3 regions of the Thalassospira xiamenensis M-5 genome follow, and region 1 is predicted to be linked to each of the others. Evidence: predicted binding sites of a transcription regulator. Region 1 holds the regulator's gene; each other region holds the start of a gene.

What was found. Region 1 encodes PhoB, which activates phosphate uptake and scavenging genes when phosphate is short. Its sites were predicted from a motif close to TNTCATAAAACTGTCA; they were not measured.
Region 2: TH3_RS10865 (choice-of-anchor I family protein) is a predicted target of PhoB. The motif match lies at 2,389-2,404, and genes of this name have one in related genera.
Region 3: phnD (phosphate/phosphite/phosphonate ABC transporter substrate-binding protein) is a predicted target of PhoB. The motif match lies at 2,760-2,775, and genes of this name have one in related genera.

The regions. Positions count from the first base shown of each region.
Region 1 covers NZ_CP004388.1:3,889,550-3,893,822, reverse strand. Annotated here, with positions in the region: gene pstA (phosphate ABC transporter permease PstA) at 1-459, shown strand, start outside; gene pstB (phosphate ABC transporter ATP-binding protein PstB) at 461-1,264, shown strand; gene phoU (phosphate signaling complex protein PhoU) at 1,286-2,008, shown strand; gene phoB (phosphate regulon transcriptional regulator PhoB) at 2,026-2,721, shown strand; gene TH3_RS18095 (cation:proton antiporter domain-containing protein) at 2,784-4,273, opposite strand, start outside.
Region 2 covers NZ_CP004388.1:2,303,383-2,307,655, forward strand. Annotated here, with positions in the region: gene TH3_RS10860 (response regulator) at 1-565, opposite strand, end outside; gene TH3_RS10865 (choice-of-anchor I family protein) at 738-2,336, opposite strand; gene TH3_RS10870 (NAD(P)/FAD-dependent oxidoreductase) at 2,510-3,535, shown strand; gene pgi (glucose-6-phosphate isomerase) at 3,636-4,273, opposite strand, start outside.
Region 3 covers NZ_CP004388.1:709,530-713,802, forward strand. Annotated here, with positions in the region: gene phnE (phosphonate ABC transporter, permease protein PhnE) at 1-747, opposite strand, end outside; gene phnC (phosphonate ABC transporter ATP-binding protein) at 785-1,579, opposite strand; gene phnD (phosphate/phosphite/phosphonate ABC transporter substrate-binding protein) at 1,649-2,617, opposite strand; gene TH3_RS03240 (DeoR/GlpR family DNA-binding transcription regulator) at 2,812-3,663, shown strand; gene fumC (class II fumarate hydratase) at 3,815-4,273, shown strand, end outside.

The DNA of each region.
Region 1 (4,273 bases):
CTGCCGCGGTCGGCCCCGGTTGTTGGTGGTCTGACGTTGGCCCTCATGACATTGCCGACCATCATCATCGCATCACGTGCGGCGATCAAGGCAGTGCCGCCGTCGATCCGGCAGGCTGCCCTTGGTCTTGGGGCATCGCCGGTTCAGACGGTGACCCATCATGTGTTACCGCTGGCGATGCCCGGTATTCTGACCGGGACCATCATCGGCATGGCGCAGGCTCTCGGGGAAACCGCACCGCTTCTGATGATCGGTATGGTGGCGTTTATTGTTGATATCCCGGGCGGGGCACTCGATCCGGCGACAGTTCTGCCGGTGCAGATTTATCTGTGGGCGGATAGTCCGGAACGTGCCTTTGTTGAGAAGACTTCGGCGGCCATCATGGTCTTGCTGGGCTTCCTGATCCTGATGAACGGATTGGCCGTGTATCTGCGCAAGAAATTTGAACGGAAGTGGTAAAATGGCTGTTGTAACTCAAAGCGCAATGACGGCAGAGCCGTCAGTCACTAGCCCGAAAATGACGGCCCGTGACCTCAATCTTTTCTACGGCGACAACCAGGCGCTTTTTGATGTCAATCTTGACATTGTCGAACGCCAGGTCACAGCACTTATCGGCCCGTCGGGCTGCGGCAAATCAACCTTCCTGCGGTGCATGAACCGCATGAATGACACGATTGACGGTGTCACGATCAAGGGCAAGGTAACGCTTGATGACCGTGATATCTATGACAAGGCAATCGACGTTGTTCAGTTGCGCGCGCGCATTGGCATGGTGTTCCAGAAACCGAACCCGTTCCCGAAGTCGATTTATGACAACGTGGCCTATGGCCCACGTATTCACGGTCTGGTGAATTCGCGCGACGAGCTCGATGAAATCGTCATGACCTCGCTTGAACGGGCGGGTCTACTGAAAGAAGTCAAAGACCGTCTGCCGGAACCGGCAACCGGTCTTTCTGGTGGGCAGCAGCAGCGCCTTTGCATTGCACGTGCGGTTGCCGTCAGCCCCGAAGTCATCCTGATGGATGAACCGTGTTCGGCACTTGACCCGATTGCAACCGCAAAGGTCGAGGAACTGATTGACGAGCTTCGTTCGAACTACACCATTGTGATCGTGACGCACTCCATGCAGCAGGCTGCCCGCGTGTCGCAGCGCACGGCGTTTTTCCATCTCGGCAAGCTGGTCGAAGTGGGCGAAACCGATCAGATTTTCACCAATCCCAAGGACGAGCGCACCAAGGGATACATTACGGGTCGCTTCGGTTAAGTCCGGGCAGGAGTATTTTCGATGGTCGATGAGAAACATCATATCGTCAGTTCGTTTGACGAAGAACTGACCCGTCTTAACAACATCATTTCGCAGATGGGCGGGCTTGCCGAAAGCCAGCTGATTTCCGCCATTCGTGCGATCGTTAAACGGGATTCGGAACTGGCCGAGAAGGTCATTCTTTCCGATCACCGTATCGATACGCTGGAACAGGAAGTGCAGGATTTTGCCGTTCGTCTTCTGGCCCTGCGTCAGCCGATGGCAGATGACCTGCGGCAGGTGGTGACCGCGCTTAAACTGTCCAACGATCTGGAACGTATCGGTGATCTGGCGAAAAACATCGCCAAGCGTGCGCAGGTTCTTAACCAGGTGCCGCCGATCCGCCCGGTTCAGGTGATCCCGAACATGGCCAAGCTGTGCCAGGAAATCATCAAGGACGTTCTGGATGCCTATATCGAAGGTGATGCGGAAAAGGCCCAGCGTGTCTGGGCGCGCGATCAGGAAGTTGACGATATGTACAATTCCCTGTTCCGTGAACTGCTGACCTATATGATGGAAGATCCGCGTAACATCACGGCATCGACCCATCTGCTGTTTATCGCCAAGAATATCGAACGTATTGGCGATCATGCGACCAACATTGCCGAAACGATCTATTACCGGATCAAGGGCGAAGACCTGCCGATGGATACTCGGCCAAAAAATGACGCGGCGAACTTTGCCGTCGTAGAACCGAATGAGTGACACTGGAGCATAGGAAGATGGACCCAACGGTTCTTATCGTCGAGGACGAAGCTGCAATCGTAACCATGTTGCGCTACAACCTCGAACGCGAGGGGATGCAGGTTGTCGAAGCCGGGGACGGTGACGAAGCGTTGAAAATTCTGGCCGAAACCCATGTCGATCTGGTCCTTCTGGACTGGATGCTGCCGGTGATGTCAGGGATCGAGGTTTGCCGCCAGATCCGCCGGAAGCCTGAAAGCCGGGATTTGCCGGTGATCATGGTCACGGCGCGTGGTGAAGAAGGTGACCGCATCCGCGGCCTTGATACCGGGGCCGACGATTATGTGACCAAGCCGTTTGCGATTGGTGAATTGCTGGCCCGTATTCGCGCACTTCTGCGTCGATCCGGTCCGGCGCAACCACAAGGGCAGTTGATCTATTCCGATATCGAAATGGATCTGGCCGCCCATCGTGTCAGTCGTAACGGCAAGGCTATCCATCTTGGCCCGACCGAATTCCGTCTGCTGCGTTATTTCCTGGAACATCCGGGGCGGGTTTTCTCGCGCGAGCAGCTTCTGAATGCGGTTTGGGGGCCGAATATCTATGTCGAAACCCGCACGGTTGATGTTCACATTCGTCGTCTGCGAAAGGCATTGAATGACGTCAAGGGAACGCGCGATGTGATCCGCACGGTTCGTGCCGCGGGTTATGCACTGGATGTCGAAGCCGCCTGATTGCGGTTATTCCGGAAGACGAAACGAAAGACCCCCATTATTGTGATGGGGGTCTTTGCGTTTCAGGTGCTTTTCCTGGATTTTGCCGGTTTGGCAGTTTTTTGTGCCTGGTCTTCGGTTTTTTGGCGCGCGGTGCGCGGGGCAAGTTCGTTCATCAGCAGCATATCGGCACGCCGGAACTTGGCTATTTCGATATCGATATCTTCCTGCGGGATATCGCAGGCCGCCAGAACGTGATCGGACAGGCGTAAACCGGTTTCAAGTACCTCTGGGATGGCCGCATCGGCACCACTGCGTGACAGCGGACCGATATGGGTGATGTCCTGGGCACGGGCAAAGATTTTCAGATGTGGATAATGCTGTCGCAGCAAGGCGACGGTCTTTTCGGTTGCGTGCGGGTTGCCCATGGCAACGGCGGCAATATGGGCCTGTTCGGTATGGGCGGCACGAAATGTTTCCGGTCGGGACCCATCGGCAAAATAAACCGGCAGACCTTCGGCTCGGCCACGCGAAACCTGTTGGGCATCGGATTCCAGAACGATAAACGGGATTTCCTTGGTGCGCAGCAGACGGGCCAGAACCCGGCCGACGCGCCCGCAACCAATTACCAGAACATGTTTCTGAATGCCGTCGGTTTCATCCGAAATCTCGCTTAGCTGATCGGTTTCCTTGGGATGAAGCTTCTGTTCGATGCGATGGCCGAGCGAAATCAAAGTCGGCGTCAGACCCATCGAAATCGCAACCACCGGGATCAGCATCACGGCGATGTCAATCGGAACCGCCCCGTTCTGCGATGCCAGTGCAAGCATGACGAAGGCGAATTCACCACCGGCGGCCAGGCTCATGGCGACCCGGATTGAAGATGCACGGTTAAAGCCGATCAGCAGGGACAATCCGAAAAGAACCGCTGCCTTTATGACCAGAAGCCCGATCAGCCACAAAATGATCGTTCCGGCCTGACCGATGACCACATTGGCATTGACCGACATTCCCACAGACATGAAGAACAGCGACAGGAAAACACCGCGAAATGGCGAAATGTCGGCTTCGATCTGATGGCGGAATTCGGTCTCGGCCAACATTACCCCGGCGATAAAGGCACCAAGCGCCATTGAAAGGCCCGCGGCTTCGGTCAATGTGCTGGCAGCCAGAACGACAAACAGGGTCCCGATTGCAAAAAGTTCCGGGTTTTTAAGAGCCGCAATATACCGAAAGAGTCGCGGCAGCAGATAACGACCGGTCAGCAACAATACAGCAACCGCCCCCACACCGCTTAGTGCGCTGATCCAGGGGCTGGTTTCGCTCCCGGCATTGCCAGCGGCCTGCACCATGATCAGGAAGGGACCAACCGCAACGTCCTGCAACAGCAGGATGGCAAGGGCTGCACGCCCGAAACGTGTGTGCAACTGGCGCTCATCGGAAAGCTGTTTAAGGATAATGGCTGTTGATGACAGGGCCAGTGCCCCGGCAATTACGATAGAGGCGGGCATATCGTAATTAATCAGCAGCAATACACCGAACATCACGGCCATCGTGACGCCGATCTGCAGGA
Region 2 (4,273 bases), 1.6 Mb from region 1:
GTTCACGCGACAGCGCACGCTTGTTATGCTTGACCAGCGCCAGCAACAGCGAAAATTCCCCGGTCGACAAATGCACCGCCACATCATCCAGATCGCGCAATTCACGTGATCCGATATCGAGCGTCCAGTCGGCAAACAGGATTTTCTGGGTTTTGGTTTCTTCGTGATGAACCTGTGTCACGGTACCGGTTTCAAAACGGCGGAACACGGCACGAATACGGGCCAGCAATTCACGCGGATTGAACGGCTTGGTCAGATAGTCATCTGCACCCAGTTCAAGACCAAGAATACGATCTGTATCCTCGCCCACCGCAGTCAGCATGACAATCGGTACCTTGGAATTGCGGCGCACATCCCGACAGAGCGCAAAACCATCCTCGCCAGGCAACATGATATCAAGGATCACCAGATCAATATTCCAGTCACGAAGCGCACGATGCATCTCCGCCCCGTCGGAAACGGTGGTGATACGAAACCCGTGCTGGAGCAGGAATTTTTTCAGGAGCTTCTGGATTTCCTGATCGTCATCGACAACCAGAATATGGGGTTCACGCCGCGTACTCAGTCTCCGCCTCCCTTGGATCCGACAGGTCCGTGACCGGACTGTCGCGCGGAGTTTAGTGCATATTGTCCCGGGTTTGAACTATTTTACCCAATGCCGGGGATAAATGAAAAAGCCGGGATAAAAAACCCCGGCTTTCCTAAAGAAAATCTTCTTCCCCAACGTGTTAGGTGACCTATTTCAGGTCATAAACCTTGGTGCTTCCCGATACTTCGGATGCGACGATCAACATTGCATTGCCCGTCGGGCTGTTTTTGGCATCAACAAACAGCATCCCTTCCGGGGCAAGTTCACCCGCGGTGTCGGCTTCCGGGCTTCCGGAATATCGACGATCAGAATGATATGTCACGAATTGCGGGTTAACCGGATTGGTCAGATCATAGACCATAAACCCGCCCTGACGTTCCAGACCGATGAAAGCATAAGGCGTGCCATTGACATAACCCGATGCCAGACCTTCGGGTTCTGGCCCCTTGTCATCGGAACGATTATCGCGGCTATAGTTTTCGGTATCCGAGGCATTGAAAACATTGCTGTAATTCGCTGCCATGAACTGTTCAAATTGATCACCACTGTCAAAGACCATCTTGCCACCGGCATCAAGGACCGAGAACGACCGGGCGCCATAGCTATAAATCACATCGAAATCACCATCGCCGTCAATGTCGCCCTGTGCCTTGGTGGTTTTAAGGCGGCCCAGGTTTTCATCCTTTTGCAGGTTTGCTGCATTCGGGAATGCTACCGGATCAAGGGTCAACTTGCCGACGCGGGTTTCCTCGCTATAGCCATCATAATCGCGGGAATCGCCTTCGTTCGCGATCAGCACCCAGGTTTTGCCATCGATTTCAATCGTATCAATGGTGTCGGGCATATACATCCCCATCACCGGCCAGGTGCGGATATTGATCTTGCCGTCCTTGTCGCTGGCATCAAACGCATTGACCGAATGGTCCTTGAACCCAAGACCGGCAACACGGATCACGCTGGCGGTTGCAATATCAAGGATCGCAACAGCGTTATTTTCCTGAAGCGACACATAGGCCGTTTTACTGTCTTTCGACACGGCGATATATTCCGGCTCAACATCCTGTGCGACACTTGACGTGCCCGGGTTCGATACCCGCATGCCGTATGGAAGCGTCGCATCATTCAAAAAGGCGAAATCAACGTTACGAACATCCGCATCCGTTAACTTGGCCACATCACCCGATACCGGAATGATCGAAACGCTGCCTTCCGGATCATTGTCAAACGCATCATTTGGTTCACCTTCATTGGCAACCAAAACATATTTACCATCCGGGGTAAATTTGATCATATCGGGCAAGGCGCCCACAGTAACGGCTGCGATAAAATCACCATTGGTGGTAAAGAACACAGCTTTGCCAGATGCCTGTTTATCTTTATTTTCAACAGCAACGGCCACAACGCCATCGTGAACAGCAACGCTGTTGGCGGCTTTGCCCCAATTCGAAAGATCAAGCGCCCCGATTTTACTGATTTCATTTGGGTTCGACATATCAAGAATGTCGATGGCCTTATCCCCACCATTCACAACAAAAATACGCTTGGTCACCGGATCAAATGCCGGAATTTCAGCCGCACTTTCATCAAACACGCCGGTGCGATATTCGCCCATTGAAAGGATCGAAAGCGGTTTGGCCGCCGGTGTTGCCGTATCAAGCCCCATCGCAACGTTCTTTGACGTCGCCGCTGTACCACAAGCCCCAAGAAGCACAGACATCGCAACAGTCGCCATTAATGAATAACGCATAGTTCCCCCTGAAAACTGAATTAACCGTGGCAGACAACCTGCAAACAAGCCGTAACAGTTTGATGACGACGCCGTGACAGTTTCATAAATTTCCTGAACCCCGCTATGCTCTGAACAGCCACAATCAACCTAAAGCAATAACCGTTCACGAAAATCAGTTGGAAACAGCAAGAATGGCCACGATCAATATCGCCGTGATCGGTGCGGGCATGGCTGGCCTTAAGGCAGCATCGACCCTGCATGGCATTGGCATCAATGTAACGGTCTTTGAAAAAAGCCACGGCACAGGCGGGCGGCTTGCGACCCGCCGAACCGAATTTGGCAATTTCAACCATGGCGCCCAATATGTGACGGCACGTGATCCGGCATTCCGTGCCTTCCTGCGCCATGCCGCAAGCCAAAATTCAGCGCGCGACTGGCGGCCCAACCTGTATCACGGCCAGCAAGCCCAAAGACAACAGACGCCACGCCCGATTGCGGATGGCAACACCGCCGCCGACATTTGGTATCAGGGCGCGCCACTAATGAACAAGCTGGTCACGCCTCTTCTGACCTCATTTGAAATTCGCACCCGTCACCACATCAATCGCATTGAACCACATGGCCCCCGTGAATTTATCCTGCATAATAATCTTGGTCAGGAATTTGGTCCTTTTGACGGTGTAATCGCAACTGCACCGGCCCCTCAAGCCGCCGAACTGTTACAGCCCTTAAGCCCGCGGTTTGATGTCATCAATAACGTTAAAATTGCTCCCTGCTGGTCAGCAATGATCGCATTTGCCAACCCTTTACCCACGGCATTTGACGCCATGGTCCATCCTGACCCTGCCATCAGTTGGGCCGCGCGAAGCGACAATAATAATAATCTGCCCCACAGACCATCACCGGATCTTTGGGTTTTGCACGCCACCACAGAATGGTCCCGTGACAATCTGGAAGACGACAACGAACGTGTCGCATCGCGCTTGCTGGAAAAATTTCGCGATATATGTGGCAGCCGACTTCCCGAAATCATATCAATCGACGCCCATCGCTGGCGATATGCCCGAACGGAAACACCGCTTGGCCAAAGCCATTTAACCGGGATGAAGGGTCGAATAATTGCCGCAGGTGACTGGTGCCTTGGCGCACGGGTCGAAGCCGCATGGCGCAGCGGAAAATGCGCGGCACATGCCATGATCGAAACTCTGACCAGTTGATCCCCATGGCAAAAAAGAATGCGTAAACAAAGACAAGGACGGTGCCAGCCGATAGCCGCCACCGCCCCCAAATGATTGACGTCTGCATCACGTGTGGTGATTAACCACGCAATGCCTGCAACTGCTTGATCAAACCGGCCGTGGATGCATCACGGGCATCGGCACTTTGCGTGGCCTGCACCATCGGCAACAATTCCTTGGCCAATTGTTTGCCCAGTTCCACCCCCCATTGGTCATAGGAATTGACGTTCCAAATGATGCCCTGAACAAAGATTTTATGTTCATACATCGCAACCAAACGTCCCAACGTGAAGGGATCAAGCTGCTTATACAGGATCATATTGCTCGGCTTGTTGCCGGCAAAAACCTTTTGCGGGGCCAGAACATCAATCTCGGCCGGGGTTAAGTTGGTATCCGAAAGTTCATCGCGGACTTCGGCCTCGGTCTTACCACGCATCAGGGCCTCGGCCTGGGCAAAGCAATTCGCCACCAGCTTGTCATGATGGTTTGCCAGTGGATGCAATGCATTGGCCGCTACAATGAAATCAACCGGGATCAGTTCTGTTCCCTGATGGATCAGCTGATAAAACGCATGCTGGCCATTGGTCCCGGGCTCGCCCCAAATAATCGGACCGGTTTCGTAATATATCGGCTTGCCATCGCGGGTCACCGACTTGCCGTTGCTTTCCATATCGGCCTGCTGCAAATAGGCAGGCAGTCGTGACAAATGCTGATCAT
Region 3 (4,273 bases), 1.4 Mb from region 1:
GCTTATGGCTTCGCTGATCAGGATGACGCCGATAATGCAAAGCGTGATCGCAAGCGCGAAGTCATAGTCATAGCGCCGAAACGCATTCATCAGGGTCGATCCGATCCCGCCCGCACCCACAATGCCGACCACGGCGGATGCACGCAGGTTACTGTCAAGCTGATAGATCGAAAGACCGATCTGGCGGGGCATGATTTGCGGGATCACGGCGTAAAGCATGGTGATGAATGTCCCGCCCCCGGCCGCCCGGATGGCTTCGACCTGGCCCCAGTCGATTTCCTCGATCCGTTCGGCCAGCATTTTGGCAACGAAACCGATGGAATAGATCGTCAGGGTCAAAATCCCCGCCAGCGGACCAAAACCGACCGCCTTGACGAACAGGATGGCAACGATCACCGGATGGAAACTGCGTGCGATAATGATCGTGGCACGCCCGATGTTATAAAGCCATTTGGGCGCAATATTGGATGCGGCGGCAAAGGCAATCGGCACGCTGAGCATCACACCGGCAAGGGTTGCAACGATGGCGATCTTGATGCTTTCAAGAAAACCCTGCAGCACCAGTTCACCCCGGATCATGTCCGGCGGGAAAGCGCCCTTGAAAATACGGATGGCGCGCGGAATGCCTTCCTGAATACGTTCCCAGTTAAACGGCAGGCTGGTGACCGCCCACACGACATAGGCCAATACGCCAAGAATAATCGCCCAGCGTATCGCCGGATTGGCGATAAAGGGCGGCTTTTCCAAGTGCGATGGCCCGTTGTTTTTTCAACGGAGCTGGTCATTATGATACCACCTCGCGCAGGGATTCCACATCACCGGTTTCGCCGCGTTCTTCTGCCGGAACCCCGGCATAGATTTCATCCATGGCATCCTGGGTCAGATCGGTCGGAACGCTGTCAAAGATGATGCGACCAAACCGCATGCCGACGATGCGCTGGGTATATTCCTTGGCCTCGGTGACATTGTGGATATTGATCAGAACCGGCAGGTGCAGCTCGGATGCAAGCGCACGCAGCAATTCCATGATCTGTCGGGATGTTTTGGGGTCAAGCGACGCGGTCGGTTCATCGGCCAGCAGGATTTCAGGTTCCTGCATCAAGGCACGAACGACGCCGACGCGCTGGCGTTCGCCACCCGATAATTCATCGGCGCGTTTGTTGGCATAATGGGCAATGCCGACACGTTCCATCAATTGAAACGCACGATCAATGTCGCTTTGGGGGAAATTGCGCGTCATGGCGCGCCAGGTCGGGACATATCCCAACCGTCCCGACAGAACATTTTCCATCACCGTCAAACGGTTGATCAGGTTAAAACCCTGAAAAATCATGCCGATACGACGACGCGCCAGACGCAACTCGCCACCCGACAAAGTCGTCAGTTCGGTGCCGTTAAGGTCAATCGAGCCCGATGTCGGTTCGACCAGACGGTTAATACAGCGCAAAAGCGTGCTTTTACCAGCGCCCGATGCCCCAATGATGGCAACGACGCTTTCGCCCGGAACTTCAAGGTTCAGGTCCTTGAGAACGGCCTCATCCTTGCCATAGCGTTTGACCAGATCTTTGATACGCAGCATCACGATACCTTGAAAAAAGACTACCGGGACCGAAAATCGATCCCGGCAGCAGCAGTTTGAAAAAAGGGATTACTTCAGGTTGTCCGGGGTGTATTTCACACCGTTGGCAGCCTGGATTTCACGAATGACGTCCCAGTCTTTCTGATAGGTGACCGGTACGAATTTGGTGACACCCTTGAATTCTTCGCCAAGTGCCGTGCCCTTCATGTCGAAGGTAAAGAAGGCTTCCTTGATCTTTTCGATCAGTTCGGGCTTCAGGTTATAGGCATAGTTGAACGAAGTGGTCGGGAACGGCTTGCTTTCATAAAGGATTTTGACGTCAGCCGGATCGTACAGATCACGCTGGGCCATACGTTCAACCACTTCGGATGCGACCGGGGCGGCGTCATAGTCACCGGCGACAACGCCCAGCATCGACTGGTCGTGCGAACCGGAATAGACGACTTCGTAATCCTGTTCCGGGACGATGCCCTGACCGGGCAGAAGAGCGCGCGGTGCCAGGTTGCCCGAGTTCGAGGTCGGGGAGGTGTGCGCAACACGTTTGCCCTTAAGATCGGCAAGCGAATTGATGCCGCTGTCAACCCGGGTATAAAGCTGCAAGGTATAACCAAAACGGCCATCATCCGCCCCCATCAGGGCAAACGGAACCGCACCGGCAAGGTTAACTGCAAACGGGGTCGGCCCGGTCGAGAACCCGGCAACATGCAGACGGCCGCTGCGCATGGCTTCGACTTCGGCGGAATTCGACTGAACCGCAAAGAAATGGACATCCTTGCCGGTTACTTTTTCAAGATGTTCAAGGAACGGCTCCCAGATATCGGCGTAAACCGCCGGGTCTTCGACCGGGGTATAGGCAAATACGAGGGTGTCAGGGTCAACCTGTTGATCGGCAGCCGGTGCATCGGCGACCAGATCGCCATCCATATCGCAATACATCTGGTCAAGATCGCCGCGTGCGATGCAATCATCGGCCGCATATGCCTGGGTGCTGCCAAAGCTCATCATGCTGATGGCGGCAAGTACCGTAGAAACTTTCAAAAAGTCTGTTTTTTCGCATGTGAAAACATGTGGTCGAACCTTTCTTCCCTGTAAACGCTGGTAAAGCGCCATTTTTAATGTGGTTTTGTTGGTTTTATTGTTGCTTTTATCAACATTATAGAAGGTCAAAAAGTTGGAAAAGCAACACAAAACTGTAACAAATGGTTACAAAGATTGCTGCTAACCTTGCCGGAATGAGGTGTGATCAAAGGTATTCAGGGGAGAGAGCGTCTTTGCGTATCGGAAAAAAAGAACGTCAGCAGCGCATTCTTCAGGAGCTGCAAATCCATCCGCATGTGAGAGTTGCCACATTGGCGGAGCGATTCGATGTGGCAACTGAAACAATTCGCCGTGATCTTGATGCGCTAAGCGAAAATGGCCTGATCAAGCGCGAATTCGGTGGCGCATCGGCACAACCGATGGGCCATCAACCCGATCTGGCCCAGCGCCAGATGACCGCGGTTGCCGGGTTCGAACGGATCGGCATCATGGCCGGAACCATGATCCGGCCGGGTGACGTGATTATGATCGATGCCGGGTCTACCGTCAGCCAGCTTGCCCCCTATATGGCCCAAAATCCCGGCGCATTGCGGCGCACGGTTCTGACCAATTGCTACGCGGTGGTGCATGGCATGGGCGAACAGGCGGTGATTGATGACGTCATCATGTGCCCGGGGCAGTTCGATCCACGTGAAAACGCGGTTTACGGCAATGACACCGTCGAATTCCTGCGCCGTTTCCACGCCAACAAGGCTTTTATCGGGGCGTCGGGTGTTGCATGGCAGGGGTTCAGTGACGTTAACCGTCGCGCGGTTGCGGTCAAGCGCGCCATGATGGAACGGTCCGATGAAACCTGGCTGATGGTCGATCACACCAAATTCGATCAGCGTTACCTTGAAAACATCGCACCGCTTGAAGCCCTGACCGGGGTGATCACGGATCGTTTGCCGCCTGAAAAACTGCTATCCCATCTTGATCGCATCGGCGTTCAGATTGTCGCATGGCAGGACAATGTTTCCGCAGATCATGGGGCAATCGTCGGCTGATATTTTATTGCTGGCGATAAAACTGCATTTTTTCAACATAGTGACTTTGCGCGAACGATCATTTGCGCCCATATTCGGGAACGGCAAAAGACAATTGCCTGCCGGGTTCCCGCCCCGGTCAGTATGTTTTCTGACACGGAGGATTTCTATCGTGACCAATCCAGTGACCACCCGCACCGAACAGGACACCATGGGCAGCATCGATGTGCCTGCGGACCGGTATTGGGGGGCGCAGACCCAGCGATCCAAACAGAACTTCCGCATTGGCGGCGAACGGATGCCCGATGCCCTGATCCGGGCGTTCGGGATACAGAAACTTGCCGCCGCACGCGCCAATGCTGCCCTTGGCAATCTGGATGCCAACCTTGCCGAGGCAATCGAGGCCGCCGCGCGCGAAGTCGCCGATGGCAAGCTTCTTGATCACTTCCCGCTTGTCGTCTGGCAGACCGGCAGTGGCACGCAGACCAACATGAATGCCAACGAGGTCATCGCCAACCGGGCCTGTGAAATCCTTGGCAGGCCGATGGGAAAACGTGATCCGGTTCATCCCAACGATCATGTCAATCGCGGCCAGTCATCCAATGACAGTTTCCCCGCCGCAATGCATATC